Rosistilla ulvae: one gene and its partner. The protein of the gene in region 1 interacts with the protein of each later gene in a pairwise test. Links are inferred from orthologs where the notes say so. Each region holds a gene or a part of one and is shown in the gene's direction. Other genes may lie near its edges.

What was found.
Region 2: the proteins of gyrA (region 1) and EC9_RS07695 interact in binary tests that used the Escherichia coli proteins (3 or more experiments, as listed by UniProt). The link is inferred for Rosistilla ulvae from one-to-one orthologs.

Annotation. Positions count from the first base shown.
Region 1 is NZ_CP036261.1:1,320,002-1,323,679, reverse strand. Bases 353-3,678 are described here. They hold gyrA (DNA gyrase subunit A), read left to right. Parts: upstream 353-673; coding sequence 674-3,478; downstream 3,479-3,678. Other genes in these bases: hemG (protoporphyrinogen oxidase), read left to right, coding at 3,491-3,678; EC9_RS04835 (ATPase, T2SS/T4P/T4SS family), read left to right, coding at 353-362. Also shown: more of EC9_RS04835, read left to right, coding at 1-352. UniProt on the Escherichia coli protein: A type II topoisomerase that negatively supercoils closed circular double-stranded (ds) DNA in an ATP-dependent manner to maintain chromosomes in an underwound state.
Region 2 is NZ_CP036261.1:2,115,177-2,118,591, reverse strand. Bases 344-3,406 are described here. They hold EC9_RS07695 (DNA gyrase subunit B), read left to right. Parts: upstream 344-655; coding sequence 656-3,157; downstream 3,158-3,406. Other genes in these bases: pepF (oligoendopeptidase F), read left to right, coding at 3,388-3,406. Outside these bases: fba (class II fructose-bisphosphate aldolase), read left to right, coding at 1-40; more of pepF, read left to right, coding at 3,407-3,415. UniProt on the Escherichia coli protein: DNA gyrase negatively supercoils closed circular double-stranded DNA in an ATP-dependent manner to maintain chromosomes in an underwound state.

The DNA of each region.
Region 1 (3,678 bases):
CGCCGCCGCAATTGCTGCAAAAGCTGGGAATTCCGCAGGGCCGCGTAGCGATGATGTACCAGCCGTTTGTGCCGCCGCCGATCGAACAACAGGTCGATGAGAAGGGGAATCCCGCTCCGCTTCCCCCTTGCCCAAAGTGTGCCAATCGCGGCTATTACGGCCGATTTGGGATTTATGAACTGCTGACCGTCGGCCCAAAACTGAAGGATGCGCTGCTGAAAACCGGCGACGTCAACAAGCTGCGGCAGGTGGCAAAAGCCGAAGGGCATCGCAATCTGCAAGACGAGGGGATCATGGCAGTGGCTCGCGGCACGACGAGCCTCGAGGAGATGCGGCGTATCTTTAGCAGCGGCAACAAATAGATCACGACGCAACTTCTTTATCGCGTAGCACTTACGACTCAACGCGGAAGCTCTTGGCCCGTTGTCAATCAGGCGGAAATCGGTTAGAATTTCCGCCTCGATAGTGTTGCTGATATACCTTGTCCCAACCGCCCGTTTTATGGCGGTAAGCCGAGGTCTTTCTTGGTCTGTTCCATGATCGCTCGCGCCGACGGTGATTCCACCGGATGCGAGAGTTTTGAATCGCCCGATCTGAAGTGCCACCCTAGGCGTTTACCCGGTGATCGGTGCGGACAGCGACAGTGGTGAAAGAGTAATCAAAGGACGCTTCATTGGCTGACGAAGAGAACGGAAACGGTAGCGGCGACGAAAACGAAAACGGCGGCAGTTCATCGATCCCCATCGGAGGTGACAGCGGTGGGCACGGTGCCCTGCGAATGGTCGACCTGCCGATCGAAGATGAGTTGCGGGAGAGCTATCTGACGTACGCGATGAGCGTGATCGTCAGCCGAGCGTTGCCCGACGTTCGCGACGGTTTGAAGCCGAGCCAACGCCGGATCTTGGTCGCGATGAACGATCTGAACCTGGGCCCCCAATCGCGGCGGGTCAAGTGTGCGAAGATCTCCGGTGATACGTCGGGTAACTACCACCCGCACGGTGAAAGCGTGATCTATCCGACTTTGGTTCGGATGGCGCAAGAATGGAACATGCGGCACCTGTTGATCGACAAACAGGGAAACTTCGGCTCGATCGCCGGTCTGCCCGCCGCGGCGATGCGGTATACCGAAGCTCGCTTGAGCGCCGTCGCCGCGATGATGCTGGACGATCTCAAGCTGGACACCGTCGATTACGTTCCGACGTACGATGAGGCTCGCACCGAACCGACGGTTTTGCCCGGCCGGTTCCCCAACCTGCTGGTCAACGGATCCAACGGTATCGCGGTCGGTATGGCGACCAGCATCCCGCCCCACAATCTGAGAGAGATCTGCACGGCGATCATTCAATTGGTCGAAAATCCCGACATTTCGATCGACGAATTGATGGACACCGTCCAGGGCCCCGACTTCCCGACCGGCGGAATCATCTGTGGCCGGGCAGGCATTCGTCGCGGGTATTACACCGGCCGCAGCACCGTGGTCGTTCGCGCTCGCTGCCGCATCGAAACGGAAAAGAAACGCAACCGGATCGTCGTCAACGAGATCCCGTTCCAACAGGCTCGCGACCGCGTGGTCGAAAAGATCGCCGCCCTGGTTACCGGAGATCGCATCAAGGGGATCGCGGGGATCCGCGACGAGAGCGATCTGAAAGAGCCGGTCCGATTGGTGATCGATCTCAAACGCGACGCCGATCCCGATGTTGTCCTGAACCAGCTGTATCAGTTCTCGCCGCTGCAGGACACTTTCTCGATCATCTTGTTGGCGCTGGTCGACGGCAAGCCGCGGGAATTGAACTTGCGGGAGATCCTGCAGGAATTCGTCCGCCATCGCGTGACCGTAATCCGCCGCCGGACTCAGTTCCTGTTGGCTCGAGCGCGTCGCCGCAAGCACTCGGTCGAAGGTCTGTTGTTGGCATTGGCCGACATCGATCAGATCATCCAAATCATTCGCGCCAGCCGCACGCAGCCCGAAGCGAAGATCGGACTGATGGGCGTCGAGTGCCCTGCGTCGCTGATGGCCCGCGCCTTGGGCGACTCCGGATTCAACCAGTTCCAGCAGGAGCGTGGTGTCTCCGATACGTACAGTTTGACAAGCGTTCAAGCTGACGAAATCCTGCGAATGCGGTTGGGCCAGTTGGTCAACCTGGAGCAGGAAAAGCTGGGCGAAGAGCACGCTCAATTGCTGATCGAGATCTCCGGCTACCTCGAGATCCTGGCCGATCAACAGCTGATCTACGACATGATCAAAGAGGATCTCGAAGAGATCATGCGTCGCTTCGGCGACAACCGCCGCACCGAGATCAGCGGCGAAGAGCTGGGCAATATCGACTTGGAAGACCTGATCCGCGAAGAGACGATGGTCGTCACGATCAGCCATCGCGGGTACATCAAACGCGTCGCTTCGAGCACCTACCGGGCGCAGCGTCGCGGCGGCAAGGGACTCAAGGGTGCGGCGACCGAAGAAGAGGATCCGATCGAACACTTGTTCGTCGCCAGCACGCACGCTTATCTGCTGTTCCTGACCACCAAAGGAAAGGTCTACTGGCAGAAGGTTTACGATCTGCCAAACCTCAGCCGCGAGAGCCGCGGGCGCGCGATCGTCAACTTGTTGCAGCTGGCTGAAGACGAAAAGATCGCCGCCTGCCTGCCGGTTCGCGACTTCAATCTGCCCGGGCACTTCGTGTTGATGGCGACTCAGGGCGGATTGGTCAAGAAGACGCCGCTGGAAAACTACAGTCGGCCCAAGCGAGGCGGGATCATCGCGATCAAGTTGCGTGAAGGGGACGAATTGGTCAAAGCTGTGATCATCAAACCCGAAGACGAAGTCGTGCTGTCGACGTCTAAGGGAATGGCGATCCGGTTCTCCGAATCGGACGCTCGCCCGATGGGCCGCAACACGTCGGGCGTGAAGGGAATCAGCCTGGGCAAAGACGATCATTTGGTCGGCTTGGTCGTGGCCGATCCAAACGCCACGCTGCTGACGATCTGCGAACGCGGATACGGAAAGCGAACGCCGTTTGGCCCCAACGGAGACACCGACCCGACCGAAGACGAAACATCGTCGTCGGCGAAGTACCGCGTCCAGAATCGCGGCGGCAAAGGCGTTCGCGACATCAAGACGACCGACCGAAACGGTCAGGTGATCGGCAGCTTGCGAGTCGATGGCGACGAGGAGATCTTGATGATGACCGCGCGGGGCAAGATCCAACGCGTGGCCGCTGAAGAGATCAACGTGATCGGCCGTAACACCCAAGGGGTGCGGATCATGAACCTTGGCGAAGGCGATTCGCTGGCGGCGATCGTTCGCGTTCCGAAGGAAGAGGTTTCCGAAGAGGAAGAGGCTGCCGCGGCAGCTCCCGTCACCGCAGCTGATGCCTCGGCACCGGCTAGCGATGGCGAGGCCGCTCCGGAAGCTGCATCCGACAGCGAAGCGACATCCGACGACACCGCGTCGCCCGATGACGAAAACGGCGCGGAGTAAGGCGAACCTCGATTGCCGGATCAAGCACCTCAACCGACACCTCCCCGCCATGCCCGCGTTGCGGTCATCGGCGGCGGGATCAGTGGCCTCGTCGCCGCTTTCGATCTGCGGCACCGGCATCCCGAATGGGATGTGGTGCTGTACGAAGCGAGCGATCGCGTCGGTGGTGTCATTCGCACGCTCCGGCAGGATGACTTTCT
Region 2 (3,415 bases), 800 kb from region 1 along the record:
TCAAGCTGGCAACGGATCGAAGCTCGGCAAGACCTTGTAAACATCTGCGGCAACGCAGCGGTCTCGGGCGACATGGCCCAGCGAGGATCGTGTTCCCGCCGTTTCGGTGAGCTACCATGGCAGATCACCGAAACGAAGGAACCGATATTCAGAGCACCCACCGAAAGAATAAAAGTGGGCGAGGCTGAGCACTAAGGCTCAGCCCCGCCCGCACGGGGGTGAGAAAGCCGAATACGGATGACCGAAGCACGGTCACCCGCTGAATACTGGAAACCTATCTTCCCCGCGGCCGACGGGACGTGCGAATTCATTTTTTCGCCTCCCCGACGTGGAAATCAGCCCTCTCCGGCCACAGTCTTTAACGGCTGAACGGCTTGTGCCGCGTCGATCGCTTGCTCCCTCAGCCCTCTTCTTGAGCAACGTCCGCTGCCGAGCGAACAGCAAGTTCCCGACGCCGAGGTTGCGTCGCAATGTCGCCATATTCGACGCAATTTCGATCGATGCGATCAGCTCGACGCCGTCTGACGCCCCAATTCGATCGTATCGGCCCCGGATATGGATCAGCCGGGGGTTAGTGGCATCGTCATCCGAACGCGATTCTGATAGAATCTTGGCCTTATTGCCGTTCTCTTTTCGGTCCCAACGCAGGTATTCAATGAGCGACGCCGCCCCGGAATCCGACGCCACCCCAGAACCCGTTCGACGCGAAGCCAATGCGGACTACAACGCTGCCGATCTGACTCACCTGTCGGATCTGGAGCACGTTCGCGAACGGCCCAGTATGTACATTGGCGACACCACGGGGCGCGGCCTGCACCACTTGGTCTACGAAGTCGTCGACAATTCGATCGATGAAGTGATGGCCGGTTTTGCCAAGCTGGTTTTGGTGACGGTTCACACCGACGGTTCGGTCACCGTCGAAGATGACGGCCGCGGAATTCCGGTCGATCGCCACGACCAATTGTCTGAAGAACTCGATCGCGAGGTCAGCACGCTCGAAGGCGTGATGACGGTCCTCAAGTTTGGCGGCAAGTTTAAGGAAGGGGCCTACCAAACTTCCGGCGGTCTACACGGCGTCGGCGTAACGGTCGTGAACTTTCTTTCGCAATGGTGCGAGGTGGAAGTCCATCGCGAAGGAATGACGTGGACCCAGAACTACGAACGGGGCGTGCCACAAGGTCCAATCCAGAAGGGACACGAGACCAAGAAAAACGGCACCAAGACAACGTTTAAGCCCGATTCGCACATCTTCCAGACCACCAAGTTCAACTTCGACACGCTGAACAAGCGTCTGCAAGAACTGGCGTTTTTGAACAGCGGCGTGCGGATCAAGTTCTTCGACGAACGCAACGGCGAAGAATCCGACTTCTGCTACGAACGCGGTATCGTCGAATTCGTCGAACATCTCAATCGCGCCAGCGACGTGTTGCACCCGGAAGTTGTTTCGTTCACCGGCCATCGCGACGATGTCGAATACGAAATCGCCCTGCAGTACTCGACCGAGTTCACCGAAAACGTGCAATCTTATGTGAACAACATTCACACGATCGAAGGGGGTACGCACGTCTCGGGCTTCCGCAGCGCGCTGACTCGCACGCTGAATAACTACGGTAAGAAGGAAGGGCTGTTCAAAGCCATCACGCCGACCGGCGACGATTTCCGCGAAGGATTGACCGCCGTGATCAGTGCGCGGGTCTTGCATCCGCAGTTCGAAGGTCAAACGAAAACGAAGCTTGGAAACAGCGAAGTCGAAGGGATCATCACCAACGGGATTGGTGAAAATCTGACCAAGTACCTCGAGGAGAATCCGAAGGTCGCCAAGACGATCGTCCGCAAGGGACTGTTGGCCGCCGAAGCCCGCGAAGCGGCTCGTAAAGCCAAGGACCTGCTGCGAAAGCGCAAGGACGCTCTGGGCGGCGGTGGCTTGCCCGGCAAGCTCCGCGACTGCATCAGCAAGAACATGGAAGAATGCGAGATCTACCTGGTGGAAGGTGATTCGGCCGGTGGATCGGCCGAAGGTGGACGGATGCGTGACTTCCAAGCGATCCTGCCGCTTCGCGGTAAGATCATCAATGCCTACAAGAGTCGCGAAGACAAGGTGTTGGCGAACGAAGAAGTTCAGAGCATGATCCAGGCCTTTGGCACCGGTATCGGCGCCGATCAAGATCTGACCAAACGCCGCTACAACAAGATCGTCATCATGACCGATGCCGACGTGGATGGATCCCACATCCGCACCTTGTTGTTGTGTTTCTTCTATCGCCAGATGTACCAATTGGTTGCCAGCGGACACGTCTATTTGGCTCAGCCGCCGCTGTTCCGCGTCGTCAAAGGGAAGCACCGCGAGTACGTGCAGACCGATGAAGAGATGAAGCGTCAGTTGTTGGAACGCGGTCTCGCCGACGGAGTCCTGGAAACCGAAGACGGACGTCGCGTCGAAGGTGGCGAGATGCGGACGCTTTGCGAAACCCTCGCCGAATGCGAAGAAGCGATCGTGGCGTTGGAGCGACGCGGTATCAGCTTGCGAGCTCACAGTCTGCGGCTCGATCCCAACAGCGGCCGTCTGCCACCGTTGCACCTGTTTGTTGGTCCAGAGGAACATTGGTTCCAGGACCAAGCTGAACTGAGCGCGTTCATGGAACAGCGGAACGTCACCTTGGAACAGCCCGAGGAAACCGAAGAGGCTCCAGCCGAAGGTGCCGAGGCGGATGCTGCCAAGAAGCCGACGTTGGGCCACTTGGTCGAATTGCACGAAGTCCGCACGATCAACTCCGCACTCAAAGAGATCGCCCCGCTGAACTTCGGCATCGAAGACCTGATTCCTCAGGAACGAACCGGAGCGACCGAACCGCGATTTAAACTGATCCGCGAGGAGAACGTTCGCGGCTTGGAAGACCTTCGCACGCTGTTGGCCGAAGTTCGCGCCGCGGGTGAAAAGGGTCTGACGCTGACTCGCTTTAAAGGTCTGGGCGAAATGAACGCCGAAGAGCTTCGCGAAACGACGCTCGATCCGGCAAACCGAACCCTGATCAAGGTCAACCTAACCGATGCGGGAGCGGCCGACGAAATGTTCCGCCTGCTGATGGGCGACAAGGTTGAACCGCGTCGCGAATTCATCGAAAAGCACGCCCTCGACGTCCGAAATCTGGACGTCTAAATCCTCGCCGCTGCCGCGGTGGGAACCAATCGATGCCTGCGCCGATCCTTGTCGGTGCAGGCGTTTTCATTTTTTGGTGCTCCTGCCGAATTGGTAGCGGTCCGCTCGGATCGCTCCTCACTCCATACGCCGCTCGCCATTTCGCGAGCCGGGCGTTTTCGTAGAATGACGATCGCAAGTTCACTCGATTTCACCACGTACAACGGATTTTCAAACTGATGAGCGTTGAGATGCTTCCTAATCGTGACCAAGTTGCAA